Regions from separate parts of the Rhodococcus sp. MEB064 genome, predicted to be linked through region 2. Evidence: predicted binding sites of a transcription regulator. Region 2 holds the regulator's gene; the other holds the start of a gene.

Region 1 (8,027 bases), on a different contig from region 2:
GAAGTGCCGTGCGCACCGAGGGCGTTCGCACCGCGACGTACCGCATCGGGTGCGAGTGGTGGGGTGCGGGCGCGCTGAGCGCATCGGTCACGGCCGCATCGACGGTCACGGGATCCACCGGTGCGGAATCGAAGTCGCGAACGGAGCGTCGAGCGGACACCGCGCCGATCGCGCCGCGACGCCACGCCTCCTCGGTACCGAGCCAGAACAGATCGTCCTCGCCGGGGCGGACCAGGTCACGTGCCGACGACCCGTCGTCGACCATGTCGAGTCCTCGGACCACGGCGACGGGAACGGAGCCGAGCTTCCCCTTGACCAGGTCACCGGCAGAGGCGAGTTCGTCGGCGAGAGCGACCTCGGTCACCAGCAGATCGTTGCCCTGGCTGTCGCGGCCGCCGGCGTACTTGTGCAGCACGGGCAGGCCGGCGGATCCGATGGCGTTGTCGGTCTGTCCGTTGCGCCAGGCTCGACCCATGGTGTCCGTGACGACGACGGCGACGCGGACGCCGAGCGTGCGCAGGACTCCGTCGCGCAGAGCGCGCGCCGATGCGTCCGGGTCCTCGGGCAGCAGCGCGAGTTCGGAGGTGGCCACGTTGGATCCGTCGATGCCGGAGGCCGCTTGCACGATGCCGAGCTTGTTCTCCGTGATGAGCGTGCGCCCACGCTGTGCCAGGACACGGACGGCCTCCTGCTCGACCAGCTTGCGTCTGAGGGCATCTCGCTCCTCGGCGTCCACCGGTGCGGACACGAGGCGTCCCTCGACCTTGGACAGGATCTTGCTGGTGACCACGAGGACGTCGCCGTCCACGAGCCACGGAGCCGCCGTGGTCAGGGCCGCGACGAGATCGTCGCCGGGACGGAACTCGGGCAGCCCCGCGACGGGAACGATCTCGAGGGAACCGCCGGGCGCGTGATCGCCGGGTGTCGTCACAGAACACCCGCGGCGTCGAGTGCGGCCTCGACCATCTTCGCCGTCACGGACGGTTCCGTCATCAGCAGCGGCACCGCGCGGACGTCGACGCCGGGGACGTCGGCAGTGTCGGTCTCGTGGATCAACCAGGCGTCCAGGATGCCGGCCGCCGATCGTGCGCCGTAGTGCCGACCGATCGCTTCCGCGGTCGTCTCGACACCGATGACGCTGAGGCATTCGTCGGCCATTCCTCGGAGAGGTTTGCCGTCGATGACGGGGGAGAGGCCGACCACCTTGGCGGAGGTCGTGCGCAACGCCGAGCGGATTCCCGGCACGGCCAGAACGGCTCCGATGCTGACCACAGGGTTGGACGGCGCGAGAATCACGACGTCGGCCGTCTCGATGGCCTCGAGCACGCCCTCTGCCGGAGTCGCCTTGTCGGCGCCGACGTACGCGAAACTGTGAGTGGTCACAGCGGCTCGGTGACGGACCCACCATTCCTGGAAATGGACTGCCTTGTCGGTGCCGTCCTCCGGATCGGTGATGACGACGTGTGTCTCACTGCGATCGTCGGTGACCGGGATGAGGCGGACACCCGGCGACCACCGGTCACAGAGTGCTTCGACCACGGCCGACAACGGATACCCGGTGCGGAGCATGCGAGTACGGATGAGGTGGGTCGCGATGTCGCGGTCGCCCAGTCCGAACCAGTCGGGCTGAGCTCCGTACGCGGCGAGTTCCTCCTTGACACTCCAGGTCTCGTTGCGACGACCCCACCCGCGGTCGGTATCGATGCCGTCGCCGAGGGTGTACATGCAGGTGTCGAGATCCGGTGTGATGCGAAGGCCGTGCATCCACACGTCGTCTCCGACGTTGACCACCGCCGTCACGTCGCCGTCGTCGCCGAGAAATGCCCGTACGCCCTGGAGGAATCGTGCGCCGCCGACGCCGCCCACCACCACAGTCACCTTCATGGTTCTCGAGCCTAGGCTGTGGCGACCGCCGGGGATTTCGCCGGGCGTGGCCTCGCCGGGCCCGGCACGGTGCATCCGACGCGAAACACCGTACGCACGTCGCCTTCCGGGAGAACGGGGAATCGGATGGTATTGCAGAAAGTCCCGTCCGCTTGACCGCGACACACCGCGGCGTGTCTAATCACAGTCATGTCATTACCGGTTCGGACGGCGGAATCGCTTGCAGCGAACCATCGTTCGAACACGTGTTCCCATGGCGACGGCGGGGTCCTCGATCCTCGTTCCGTCCGGGTGTCACGGCGACTCGCTCTTCGATCCGGCTTCACGGTCGATCATCGACACAAATGACCGACAACAACTGCGCTCGAACAGGTGAGGAGGCGGAAGTGATGCCTGAACAACACCAGGACTTCGGTCGTGGGGATTCCGTCGTCGACCGTCTCGAGGTCCAGGACCCCGAGAATGCCGACGCCGACTACGAGACCATCGAGCCGATCGAGGGTCCCGACCGCGAGGTCGACCCTCCGCTCACCAGCCTCGGGATGCCCGCTCCCGCACAGCATCTCAGCCTGGTGCTCGACGATGCGGACTCCCTCGAGGAGCAGTGGCAGGAACGCGCACTGTGCGCTCAGACGGATCCGGAGGCGTTCTTCCCCGAGAAGGGCGGCTCCACCCGCGAGGCCAAGCGGATCTGCCTCGGCTGCGAGGTCAAGGACGACTGCCTCGACTACGCACTGGCCCACGACGAGCGCTTCGGCATCTGGGGCGGCCTGTCCGAGCGTGAGCGTCGACGCCTCAAGCGCGGCATCGTCTGAGCCGCTCGCTCAGCTCTCCTCGGGGTCGGGATCCACGACCTCGGGGGTGACGCCGAGGTACGTCGCGACCTGCTCCACGAGAACGTCGTGAACCAAGTCCGTCAGCTCAAGCGACGTGTGTGCTCGTCGCTCCAACGGGCGTCGGAACAGCACGATTCTCGCCCGTGTCGTCGCCCCCCGCGTGTCCACTCCCGCGGGGACGAGTCGCGACAGCGGCACCGGTCCTTCGGCCACGACCTCCGGCGGCCAGTTCACCGATTCCGGGTCGACGGCTCGGATCTTCGGCACATCGTCGACAGCGATGTCGAGTTTGACCAGGCGGTCGTGCCACTTCCGATCGATCTCGGCGAACGCATCGAGTACAGCGGCGTCGAACTTCTCCGCACGCGACTTGCGGGCAGGGACAGACTCGGGGAGAAGGGTTCCGCGCATGCCGCGTCCGCGTCGTGCCGCGGACCGCGACGTCGACGGGCGGCTGGGCCTACCGTTGCGGGACGAGGCTGATCCGGTGGACGTCACGGCGATCATGGTACGGCCGGGCGCGACGGAAGCATCAGTGGCGTGTCGGCGCAACCGACCGATCACCGGGCGCTAAGGTTCGGTGTGTGAGAGCTGTGCGGGGATGCTGCCGACCGGGATGTAACAGACCGGCCGTTGCGACGTTGACGTACGTCTACTCCGATTCCACGGCCGTCGTCGGCCCCCTCGCCACAGTGGAGGAACCCCACTCGTGGGACCTGTGCGAGGTACACGGAGTGTCCACCACTGCCCCCAAGGGGTGGGAGATGGTGCGCTACGAAGGTGGATTCTCTCCCTCGAGTCCCGACGACGACGATCTGACGGCTCTCGCCGAAGCTGTTCGCGAAGCCGGTTCACGACGGCGTCCGGCCACGCTGCCGACGCGACGCGGAGCGGTTGCCGACTCCGCGCCCGGTTCCGACCTCCCCTCTGCACCGACTGCACGTACCGGTCGCCGAGGGCACCTGCGCGTTCTGCCCGATCCGCAGAACTGACTCTCGCGACGGGTACGGACGACACCTCGCGAGAGAGCCTGTGGCACTAGGCTCCAACGAGGCGACGACAGTTCTGCCGTCGTCGAATCCGTCCGGTACGTCCGAAGTTGCAGGAGTGTGTAGTGGCCAGACCAGCTGACCTGGTTCACAGCGTCATCAAGGCGTACGACGTCCGTGGTGTCGTCGGTGAACAGATCGACGAGGCGTTCGTCTCCGATGTCGGCGCTGCATTCGCGCGACTGATCCGTGAGGAAGGAGTGTCCGGACGCGTCGTCGTCGGACACGACATGCGTGACTCGTCGCCGACGCTGTCGGCCGCCTTCGCTCAGGGTGTCTGCGCACAGGGTCTCGACGTCGTCCTCATCGGTCTGGCCTCCACGGACCAGCTGTACTACGCATCGGGAATCATGGACTGCCCCGGCGCCATGTTCACGGCGAGCCACAACCCCGCGAAGTACAACGGGATCAAGCTCTGCCGCGCCGGCGCGAAGCCGGTCGGACAGGATTCCGGTCTGGCGACCATCTCCGAGGGCGTGGTGCACGGTGTGCCGTCCTACGACGGTGACATCGGATCGGTCACCGAGCAGGACGTCCTCGAGGATTACGCGACCTTCGTGCGCGAACTCGTCGACATCTCCGGAATCCGCTCACTGTCGGTGGCCGTCGATGCGGGCAACGGCATGGGCGGGCACACCGTTCCGGCGGTGTTGACACCGACGCCCGTCACGGTGCATCCCCTCTTCTTCGAGCTGGACGGCACGTTCCCCAACCACGAGGCCAATCCGCTCGAGCCGGCCAACCTCGTCGATCTACAGAAGTTCGTGCGGGAGACCGGCGCCGACATCGGACTCGCCTTCGACGGCGACGCCGACCGATGCTTCGTGGTGGACGAGCGCGGCGAGCCCGTGTCGCCGTCGGCGATCACGGCACTGGTGGCCGAGCGGGAACTCGCGAAGCACCCGGAATCGACGATCATCCACAACCTGATCACCTCACGCTCGGTCCCCGAGCTCGTCGAGCGACTCGGCGGCACCGCGGTGCGGACACGCGTCGGACATTCGTTCATCAAGGCGCTCATGGCCGAGACGGGTGCGGTCTTCGGTGGAGAGCACTCCGCTCACTACTACTTCCGCGACTTCTGGGGTGCCGACTCGGGCATGCTGGCCGCCCTCCACGTCCTCGCCGCGTTGGGTACGCAGGATCGGCCGCTGTCGGAACTGATGAGCAAGTACGAGGTGTATTCGGCGTCGGGAGAGATCAATTCGACCGTCGCGGACGCAGCGGGGCGGACTGCGGCCGTCGTCGAGGCGTTCGCCGATCGCACGGTCGCGGTGGACGAGCTCGACGGTGTGACGATCGATCTGGGAGACGCAGCGTGGTTCAGCCTGCGTTCGTCGAACACGGAACCCCTTCTGCGCCTCAATGTGGAAGCGCGCACGGACGAGGATGTCGACCGCCTGACCACGGAGATCCTGAGCATCGTCCGCGCGTGATGCGGATCGACTGTCATAGTGGTGGGACGGTTCTCGAGAGGCAGGTGAGGTGTCCATGACTGCACCGTCGGTACACGTCGATCTCGACGACGCTGATGCGGTACTGGCCGCCGATTCGCTCGGCGCGCTCCATTCGGCCGCGCTGGCCGGCGCTCAGATCCGCGCCACCGCGGCAGCGGTCGCCGAGGGCGCGCTCGTCCGTCTCGACGGATTGAGGCCACGCAGTGTGGTTCTCGTGGCGGCGTCCGGTCCGGCTCGCCGCGCGGCGGCATTGATCATGACGGTCGTCGCCCCCACGGCGGGAGTGCCGGTCGTGCGGGTTCCGGTGACGCCCCCGTGGGTCGGGCCTCTCGACGTGGTCGTCGTCGCGGGTGACGACGCCGGTGACCCGTCCCTGGCAGTCTCCATCGGCGCCGGTGTCCGTCGGCGCGCCGAGGTCGTCGTCGCGGCGCCCGACGAGGGACCGGTCGCCGATGCCGGCGCCGGCCGCGTGGTCTCCCTGCCGCCACGGGTGCGGGTTCTCGACCGGAACACGTTTCCCCGCTACGTCGCCGTCATGGCGGCGGTCCTGGCAGCGGTCGATCCGGCGTCGTCGATCGGTGACCTCGACGCCGTCGCCGACGCGGTCGACGCCGAGACGATGCGTCATCACGCATCGGTCGAGGTGTTCCAGAACCCGGCCAAGGGCCTGGCGTCGCGAATGGCGGGGCGACGTGTACTGCTGACCGGCGACGACGTCGTCGCAGCCGACGTCGCGCGGCACGGGGCAGCTGTTCTGCTCCGGGTGGCGGGTGTGGTGGCCGCAGCGTCCGAGCTCTCGGACGCCGTCGGGGTGGTTCACGATCTCGGGCGAGTGGGCGGTGACGCGCCGACGGAACGCTCCGCGGAGTACGACCCGCTCTTCCACGACGACCAGCTGGACGGGCCACGCCCGGCCGACCCGGTCCGAATCTTCGCCGTGTCCACCGACGCCGACGACAGCTCCGTCAGACGCCGCGTCGCGGTGCTCGGCGAAGTCGACGTGGTGCGGGCCGACGACGTGGGCGCGCGCGTCGACGACGAGATGTCCGGCGATCGGCGACCGGCGGCGACCGAACCGTCGACGCCGGTAGGAACCGTACTGCGGCGCGCACTGGTCCTCGCGGTACGTATCGAGGCGGCTGCGGCGTATCTGCAGCTCTCCGGCGGTAACTGATGGGTGGACGATCGAACGTCCCACGGATGACAGGCGGTGGTCGGTGAACCTTCTCGACGGAGCAGCACGGTCCTACGCATGGGGGTCGCGCACGGCACTCGCCGAACTCCGCGGGGTTCCGGCGCCCACACGTCATCCCGAAGCGGAGATGTGGTTCGGCGCGCACCCGGGCGATCCCGCCCAGCTGCGCACCCCGGGCGGAGCGGTGTCGCTGCTCGACGCCATCGATTCGGATCCCGGTTCGCTGCTCGGCCCGACAGTGGTGGACCGATTCGGTGACCGGCTGCCGTTCCTGGTGAAGTTTCTGGCAGCCGAGGAGCCGTTGTCCCTGCAGGCCCACCCGTCGCTCGATCAGGCACGCGAGGGTTTCCGCCGAGAGAACGCGGCCGGAGTGCCGGTGGACGCGCCGACGCGCAATTACCGCGACGCCAGCCACAAGCCCGAACTGGTGGTCGCGCTCACCGAATTCGATGCGCTCGCGGGCTTCAGGACTCCGTCGAAGACCGTGGAATTGTTCCGTCTGATCGGCGCGGACGAACTGCGGCCGTACACCGACATGCTGGACGGGCAGCCCGATGCGAGCGGGCTCCGAACGCTGTTCACCTCGTGGATCACGTTGCCGCAGCGCGCCTTGGACACGCTGTTGCCCGCTGTCATCGACGCCTGCGTGCGGGCGCTGGAGCGAGCGGACGACACCGGTGACCGGACGTTCGTTCCCGAATTGCGGACGGTGCTGGAACTCGGTGAGTACTACCCCGGGGACGCGGGTGTGTTGGCAGCCCTGCTCCTCAACCGGGTGACGCTGCAGCCGGGTGAGGCCCTGTACCTCGATGCCGGGAACCTGCACGCGTACCTCCGCGGAACGGCCGTCGAGATCATGGCCAACTCGGACAACGTCCTGCGCGGGGGATTGACCCCCAAGCACGTCGACGTGCCGGAACTGCTGCGGGTGCTCGACTTCGAACCGCTAACATCACCGATTCTCGAGTCCGAGACCGGGGACGACGGCACAGTTCTCTACCCCACTCCTGCACCGGAATTCGCGCTGATCGCCATCGGATTCACCGCGACGACGGACGGCGGACGACCGCGGGTACTGGGGCACGCGGGCGACCCGGCTCCGCGGATCGTGCTCTGCGTCGACGGCCGTGTCCAGATCTCCTCCGGCGACACCGTTCTGATCATGGAACGGGGGAGCGCCGTGTGGATCGCGGCCTCGGATCCCGATCCGTCGCTATGTGCGATCAGCGATTCCGCGCGAGTGTTCGTCGCCGGCGTCGGTCGCTGATACGGGCGAACCTCGCACGACACGCGTCGATAGCGCGCATCCGGGTAGTCCTCGCGTGTCACGATGGCGCGACGAGCGTCGTCGATCGACGCGGGCGTGACGTGAGGAGATCCGACGGTGAGTATCGACGGCAAGGATGCGCAGAGTGCGCGTCGCACGGGCCTTCGCAGGACCAAATCCATCGAGCAGTCGATGCGCGACACGGACGAGCCGGACACCAAACTCCGGAAGAGCCTGTCGTCGTGGGATCTGACGGTCTTCGGAGTCGCGGTCGCCGTCGGCGCCGGCATCTTCACGCTGACCGCGCGGACCGCCGGCAACGTCGCGGGACCGTCGGTC
Region 2 (8,027 bases):
CATGGCGGCCGAACTCGTGGAGACGAGTCGACTGTGGGCGCGCATGGGTGCGCGCATCGAGCCCGAGTGGGCGGAGAAGTTGGCGCCGCACCTGATCAAACGTCAGTACTCGGAGCCGCACTGGTCGACGAAGCGCGAAGTCGCGATGGCCTACGAGCGCGTCACGCTGTACGGGATTCCGCTCGCGGCTCGCCGCCCGGTCACGTTCAGTTCGATCGATCCCGAGATTTCGCGGGATCTGTTCATCCGGCACGCCCTCGTGCAGGGCGAGTGGCGCACGCACCACCGCTTCTTCCACGCGAACCAGGAGATGCGCAGCGACGCAGAAGAACTGGAGTCGCGTGCTCGTCGCCGCGACATCGTCGTCGACGACGACACGCTGTTCGCGTTCTACGACGAGAGGATCCCGGCCACCGTCGTCTCGGCACGTCACTTCGACCGGTGGTGGAAGAAGACGTCGAGGACGACACCAGCTCTGCTCGACTTCGATCGGACGACCGTCGTCAACCCGGCGGCGGCTGCCGTCCTGGGCGGCGACTACCCGGACGCGTGGCGCCAGGGTGAGTTGCAGTTCCCGCTCACGTATCAGTTCGAGCCCGGACGTGAGGACGACGGCGTCACCATCACCATTCCGATCGCTCTGCTGCCGCAGGTAGCGGACGTCGGATTCGACTGGCTCGTTCCCGGCATGCGCGTGGAACTCGTCACCGCCCTGATCAAGACACTCCCGAAAGAGCTGCGGCGCAACGTCGTTCCCGCTCCGGATCATGCGGTGGCGGCAGTCGCGGCGATGCGTCCCCGCACGGAACCGCTGCTGGCTGCGCTCTCGCGTGAGCTCACCCGCATGGGCGCCGTACCGATCCGGCCGGCCGACTTCGACCCGTCCGCTCTGCCGCGACACCTGAAGATGACGTTCGTCGCCGTGGACGACTCGGGCACCCGTCTGGGCAAGGACACATCCCTGACCGCCCTGCGCGCACGGCTGGGTTCTGCTGCCGCCGCCGCGGTAGGAGCGGCGGCGAAGGATTCCGAGCGAGCCCCCGCGACCCGGTGGACCTCCGAGACCATCGGCACACTCGAACCCACCGTGACACGGACTGTCAACGCACAGACGGTCACCGGGTACCCGGCGTTGGTCGCGGAGAAGGGTGGCGTCGCGGTGCGGGTCCTCGGATCGGCGGCCGACCAGCGCGCGGCCATGCGGAACGGCACCCGCCGACTACTTCTCGACGCGATCCCGGTGGCGGGCAAGAACCTCCTGACCGGCCGCTCCCCCGCGCAGCGACTGGCCCTCGGCCAGAATCCCCATGGCAGCATCGAGGCGTTCATCGACGACTGCCGCACACTCGCGGCGGACGAACTGATGATGAAGCACGGCGGACCGGTATCGAGCCCTGATGCCTTCGCGGCGCTGGAGAAAGCGGTCCGGGGCGAACTGGCCGGACGAACCGCGGCGGTCCTCCGCCTCGCCGAGCCGAGCCTGGCTGCGGCTGCGCAGGTCCGACTCGCACTCGACGGAGCTCGAGGAGACGCAGCCGACGATGTCCGTCAGCAGCTGGAGGGTCTGATCTTCCCCGGTTTCGTCTTCGAGACGGGCGAGTCCCATCTACGGCATCTCCCCCGCTACCTGCAGGGTGCGGAGCGCCGACTGAGAGCCCTTCCGTCGAGCGCCACTCGGGACGCCGCGGGCATGGATGCCCTCGATCGTGTCTACGCCGACTACGACGCACTCCTCGAAGCCGTATCGGACTCCGTCGCCCGTAGCGATGCGGTGCGCGACATCGCGTGGATGATCGAGGAACTGCGAGTCAATCTGTTCGCTCAGACTCTGGGAACCGCGTACCCGGTGAGCGAGAAGCGTGTCCGCAAGACCATTGCGGACGTTCGGCGCGCAGCCGGACGCTAGGTTGCGGGCTCGGCTTCGGGGACGTCCAGACCGGCACGGTGCCGACGGAGATCGTCGATCTCTCGCTCGAAGTCGTCGGCACTGCTGAACGAGCGGTAGACCGACGCGAAGCGCAGGTACGCCACCTCGTCGAGGTCTCTCAGCGGGCCGAGGATGGCGAGCCCTACCTCGTTGCTGGGGATCTCGGCGGACCCGGACGCCCGCACGGTGTCCTCGACCTGCTGGGCAAGAAGCACCAACGCGTCGTTGTCCACCTGGCGACCCTGGCAGGCACGACGGACACCCTTGATGACCTTGTCGCGACTGAACGGCTCACTGACGCCGCTGCGCTTGACCACGGACAGCACAGCGGTCTCGACCGTCGTGAAGCGTCGACCGCATTCGGGGCAGGATCGGCGCCGCCGGATCGCCTGGCCTTCTTCCGCTTCGCGCGAATCGACGACGCGCGAGTCGGGGTGGCGGCAGAACGGGCAGTGCATGGGTAAGCGACCCCTCGGTAGCACGGACAACTCGGACGCCGTGTCGGCATCCGACCTGTCGAGGATACCGCCAGGAGCAGACCGCGAAGTCGCCGCGTACCCCAGCGTCGTCACCGTCCGGTGACGACGCCCGCGTCGATCTGTTGGGAGACGGACGGCTGCGTCGGCGCGTCTGCCGATCGCATGTTGGCGAGCCCTACGAGCCCCAGAGCCGACACCGCTGTGATCAGCGCCACAGCAACCATCGACGCGAATCCGTGCGACCGATGGGTGCGGTGTTCGACCTGCGACACGCCCGGCGAACGACGCCGGTAGTCCGTCGCGCCCGCGTCGGGACGGCTCGAATCCCGCGGAGCGGTTCGGCGACGAACCGGTGTGCGGCCACGGGTCTGCGTCGACGCCCCCTGCGTCCGGGCGGGCACCTGGCCCCAGTAGGACTCGTCGTCGCAGGTCCAGCGATCGGAGACGGGAGAATCGAGATCGATGGACCGTGCGGTGTCGATGGTCAGAACGTCACTACGAGTCACTGCAACCACTCCTCGTGGATAGCCGGTGGCCTCCGCGACGCTCTCCCACCGAGGTGTTCGAACGTCGCACTCGACCACGCGTTCGAATGAACGCATGTTCGATGTATAGCAGGGCCCACCGACAAAGTGCATCGAACACGCGACACGAATCGAACAGGTGTTTGATCCGAAGGGTGTTTCGGTTTAGGTTCGACACACGCACCACGGACGTGACACCAGCATCATCTGCACCACGGAGCTGGTTGTTCCACCCGCATCCACCGATGGAGGTATCTCGATGAAGGACGACAGCTCATCCGGCTCGGCTGGAGGGCGCACGACCGCTGGCGGTTCCGCCACCACGGCCGACACCGACTCGGGTCTCACCGAACGTCAGCGGCGCGTTCTCGAGGTGATCCGTGCGTCCGTCACCGAGCGCGGGTATCCGCCCAGCATCCGCGAGATCGGCGATGCGGTCGGCCTGACGTCCACGTCGTCGGTCGCCCATCAGCTCCGCACCCTCGAGCGTAAGGGCTTCCTTCGACGCGATCCCAACCGTCCCCGTGCAGTCGACGTGCGACTGCCCGGCGAGAACGGGCGGCCCGAGACTGCACCTGCCGTCGCGCAGGACGACATGGTCGCGTCGGACACCACCAACCATCTCGACACGTCCACGTCGAACGGTGACGACGACCGTCTACCCGTGCCGACGTTCGTTCCCGTCCTCGGCCGGATCGCCGCCGGCGGTCCGATCCTCGCCGAGCAGGCTGTGGAAGACGTCTTCCCGTTGCCACGTGAGCTCGTCGGGTCCGGCTCTCTGTTCCTGCTGCGCGTCGTCGGTGAGTCGATGATCGACGCGGCGATCTGCGACGGCGACTGGGTCGTGGTCCGCCAGCAGAACGTCGCGGACAACGGCGACATCGTTGCCGCCATGATCGACGGCGAAGCCACGGTCAAGACGTTCAAGCGCACCGGTGGCGACGTGTGGCTGCTCCCCCACAACGACCTGTTCGAACCCATTCCCGGTAACGACGCCGTGGTCCTGGGCAAGGTCGTCACGGTGATGCGCAAGCTCTGATCCACGACAGACGAAAGCCGGCGCTGGACATCCAGCGCCGGCTTCGTCATGTTCGATGTGGTTACAGATCCAACCCGCGACCGATGATCTCCTTCATGATCTCCGTCGTACCGCCGTAGATGGTCTGCACACGAGAGTCCATGTACGCCTTGGCGATCGGGTATTCCTTCATGTAGCCGTAGCCACCGTGCAGCTGCAGGCACCGGTCGATGAGCTTGACCTGGTTCTCGGTGGTCCACCACTTGGCCATGGCGGCTTCCTGCACCGACAGCTCGTTCGCGTTGAGCTGCTCGATGTACTTGTCCACCATGATGCGGACGGCGGTCGTCTCGGTCGCGCACTCGGCCAACACGAAGCGCGTGTTCTGGAACTTGCCGATCGGCTTGCCGAACGCCTTGCGGTCCTTGCAGTACTGGATCGTCATCGCCAGCGCCGACTCCATCGCGGCAGCCGCGACGACGGCGATCGACAGACGCTCCTGAGGCAGGTTCTGCATCAGGTAGATGAAGCCCATGCCCTCCTCGCCGAGCATGTTGGCGGCGGGAATGCGGACGTCGGTGAAGCTGAGCTCCGCGGTGTCCTGCGCCTTCATACCGATCTTGTCGAGGTTGCGGCCGCGCTCGAATCCGGGCATGTCGCGCTCGACGACGAACAGACTGAAGCCCTGCGCGCCCTTCTCGGGGTCGGTGCACGCCACCACGATGATGATGTCGGCATTGATGCCGTTGGTGATGAACGTCTTCGAGCCGTTGAGCACCCAGTCGTCACCGTCACGGACGGCCTTGGTCTTGATGCCCTGCAGGTCGCTGCCGGTACCCGGCTCGGTCATCGCGATCGCGGTGATCAGCTCACCGGAGCAGAAGCCGGGCAGCCAGCGCTGCTTCTGCTCGTCGTTCGTCAGCTCGATGAGGTACGGAGCGACGACGTCGTTGTGCAGCGTGAACCCGATGCCGCTGTAGCCACCGGCCGTGGTCTCCTCGGTGACGATGGCGTTGTAGCGGAAGTCCTTGACCCCGCCGCCGCCGAACTCCTCCGGCACGGCCATGCCCAGGAAGCCCTGCTTACCGGCCTCGACCCACACACCGCGGTCGACGATGTTCTGGGTCTCCCACTCGGCGTGATGCGGCGCGACATGCTGCTCGAGAAATTTCTTGTACGAGCTGCGGAAGAGGTCGTGCTCTGCCTCGAACAACGTGCGCTTCATGGTTCTCCTCGTTAGGCGTACGGCGGATCTCACTCGAGAGTAGAACCCGAGTGCACGCTGGGTCGATGACCAGTGCGAGCACGTTCGGTGACTGCGGTGCCGCCGCCGGGCGGAGTTCGGTGCGGTGAGCCGCGGTATCCGCGGCTCAGCGCACCCAGCCGCCTCAGAACCCGAGCACCCACCGGTGCCCGACGCGCTCGGCGACGACACCGCCGCTGGTCGCCGACGCGAGGACACCGTCGAGCCGGTCACCGTCCCCGATCACCCGGAGGCGCACGTCGGACCCGTAGGCGACGTCGTCGACGACGAATCCGTGCACGCGCAGAACGCCCTCCACCCGACCGGCATCCGCATGGGACAAGGCCATCTCGAGAACGTCGACACGCGCGAGCTCGCCCACCTCCGCACGGTCGAGCGCCGCACTCACCGCACCCGAGTACGCGCGCACCAAGCCACCTGCCCCCAGCTTGACGCCCCCGAACCAGCGGCTGACGACAGCCACCACATCGACGAGATCGCGGCCGGTCAGCACGCCGAGCATGGGAACGCCCGCCGTGCCACCGGGTTCACCGTCGTCCGATGCGCGCTGACGGCGGTGTTCCTGATCTGCGCCGACGACGAAGGCCCAGCAGTGGTGGCCGGCGTCGGGGAACTCTGCAGTCACCGCGGCGACCACCTCGAGCGCCGCGGACTCCGTGCGGACGGCGACCACGCGGGCGAGGAACCGGCTCCGCTCGATCACCGTCTCGGCGTCGACGGGTCGGGACGAGACGAGGGTGTGCGGCACGAAGGCAGCCTAGATCCGACGGTTGTGGCCGGCCTGCAGGACGAGAGGCGGCAGAATCCAGACGACGAGCGCCGCGGTCAACCACCAGTACCAACCCGGAACGGCATTCGGCGCCAAGGCTCCGACGAACAGAGCAGATCCACTGCAGCTTTGCAGCAGATCGACGTCACGGCGACGCACTGCAGGCCCGCGCAACCAGGAGATGCGCTGGTCACCGCTCTCCCTCACCGTCTGCCTCGTCGACGCAACGGCGAGAACCACGGCAACGATCAGGGCAACGACCGCAACCGTCGCACGAGCAGCAGTGTTGGGGAGCGCGAGCGTCGAGGCGGCTGCCGAGGCAGACACTGCGAGGACCAGCAGTGTCTTCCACGCCGGCACGGACTGCCACTCTTCGGGCGCCACACTGACGGGGCGCATGGGCTCCAGCGGCGGGTGACTCACCACCTCAGCGTCTCACGGACCGATCAGTCTCGTCGGCGCTCCGACAGCACGCGCAGCAACGGGTAGGCGACGAGGATGCCGAGCGAGCCCCACACGATTCCGCCGAGTTCGACGGACCCGATCGTGAGGGTCAGGTCACCGACACCGGCGACCAGTGCCGCAGCCGCGACCATGAGGTTGACGGGCTTGGTGAAGTCGATGCCCGCCTCCTGCCAGATGCGGACGCCGAGAAGGCCGATCAAGCCGTACAGCACCAGTGTCGCACCCCCGATGACTCCGCTGGGGACGGTGAAGATGAGGGCGCCGAACTTCGGCGAGAACGCCAGGACCAGCGCGGTGATCGCCGCAACCCAGTAGGCGGCGGTCGAGTACACGCGCGTCGCGGCCATCACGCCGATGTTCTCCGCGTAGGTCGTGGTGCCGGATCCGCCACCTGCTCCGGCGAGCGCCGTGGCGACACCGTCCGCGATCAGGGCGTCACCGGCGACGTCGTCGAGAGGCTTGCCGGTCATCGCGGCGACGGCCTTGACGTGTCCGACGTTCTCGGCGACCAGCACCACGACGACGGGCAACGCGACCAGGATGGCCGAGAGTTGGAAGGTGGGTCCGGTGAACTCGGGAGCACCGAACCACGACGCCTCGCGCAGGGCATCCATCCGCAGGGGGTCCACGGCGCCGGTGACTGCGCCGAACACCCACCCCACGACGACGCCGACGAGGATGCCGAGCCGCCCGATGAGCCCCGGAACCGCGACGGTCACCAACAAGACGACGACCAGCGTCACGGTGGCCACCAGCGGCTGAGCTTCGTACGACGTCGTGGCGGTGGACGCGAGGTTGAAGCCGATCAGCGCGACGATGGCGCCGGTCACCAACGGAGGCATCACGGCGTCGAGTGCTGCGCTGCCCGCGATCTTGACGACGACGCCCACGGCGGCCAGCGCGACGCCGACCACGAGAACGGCGCCGAGTTGCACGGCAGCACCGTCGCCCGCCGTGGCGGCGAGCGGTGCGATGAAGGCGAACGACGACCCGAGGTAGCTGGGCAGCCGGCCGCGCGTGATCAGGAGGAACAGGGCAGTGCCGAGTCCGGAGAAGAACAGCGTCGTCGTGACCGGGAACCCGGTGATGGTGGGAACCAGCAGCGTGGCGCCGAACATCGCGACGACGTGCTGCATCCCGATCCCCACCGTGCGCGGCCAGGACAACCGCTCGTCCGGTGCGACCACGGCGTCGGGTGCCACGGTGCGACCGTCGCCGTGCACGGACCAGCGAGGGAAGAACTGCCTGGATCGAGTTGTCGTCACGGCGGAAATGATGTCACGCGGGAAGGCCGGAGGCCGGTCGAAGGGGGTCGGGCCTCGTCACCCGAGCAGGCTGGACGCGATCTGACGTGCTTCGGCGGGGCTCGAGGTGGACAGAACGGCCTCGGCCGCGGCGCGGCACTGATCGAGGGTGACCGTGCCGAGCTTCGCACCGACACCGGCGACGGCGGCCGACGCTGCCGAGAGCGAGGTGACCCCGAAGCCGACGAGGACGCAGGCGAGAAGCGGGTCGGCTGCGGCCTCACCGCAGACCCCGACGGGCTTGTTCACTGCTGCACCGGCTTTCGCTGCGTGCGCG

Evidence for each region. Region 2 encodes LexA, which represses DNA repair genes until DNA is damaged. Its sites were predicted from a motif close to CGAACANNTGTTCG; they were not measured.
Region 1: a site for LexA is predicted at 2,123-2,136, ahead of cofD (2-phospho-L-lactate transferase). Genes of this name have one in related genera too.

What each region holds. Positions count from the first base shown of each region.
Region 1 is NZ_JXQS01000008.1:171,783-179,809, forward strand. Features, by position in the region: gene RU01_RS04085 (coenzyme F420-0:L-glutamate ligase) at 1-931, opposite strand, end outside; gene cofD (2-phospho-L-lactate transferase) at 928-1,884, opposite strand; gene RU01_RS04095 (WhiB family transcriptional regulator) at 2,427-2,699, shown strand; gene RU01_RS04100 (metallopeptidase family protein) at 2,709-3,131, opposite strand; gene RU01_RS04105 (DUF3499 domain-containing protein) at 3,305-3,712, shown strand; gene RU01_RS04110 (phosphomannomutase/phosphoglucomutase) at 3,835-5,205, shown strand; gene RU01_RS04115 (hypothetical protein) at 5,261-6,400, shown strand; gene manA (mannose-6-phosphate isomerase, class I) at 6,444-7,688, shown strand; gene RU01_RS04125 (amino acid permease) at 7,881-8,027, shown strand, end outside.
Region 2 is NZ_JXQS01000002.1:137,660-145,686, reverse strand. Features, by position in the region: gene hrpA (ATP-dependent RNA helicase HrpA) at 1-1,906, shown strand, start outside; gene nrdR (transcriptional regulator NrdR) at 1,903-2,385, opposite strand; gene RU01_RS01035 (hypothetical protein) at 2,496-2,912, opposite strand; gene lexA (transcriptional repressor LexA) at 3,190-3,969, shown strand; gene RU01_RS01025 (acyl-CoA dehydrogenase family protein) at 4,031-5,173, opposite strand; gene RU01_RS01020 (IMPACT family protein) at 5,337-5,960, opposite strand; gene RU01_RS01015 (hypothetical protein) at 5,970-6,404, opposite strand; gene RU01_RS01010 (uracil-xanthine permease family protein) at 6,428-7,711, opposite strand; gene RU01_RS01005 (phosphoenolpyruvate--protein phosphotransferase) at 7,769-8,027, opposite strand, start outside.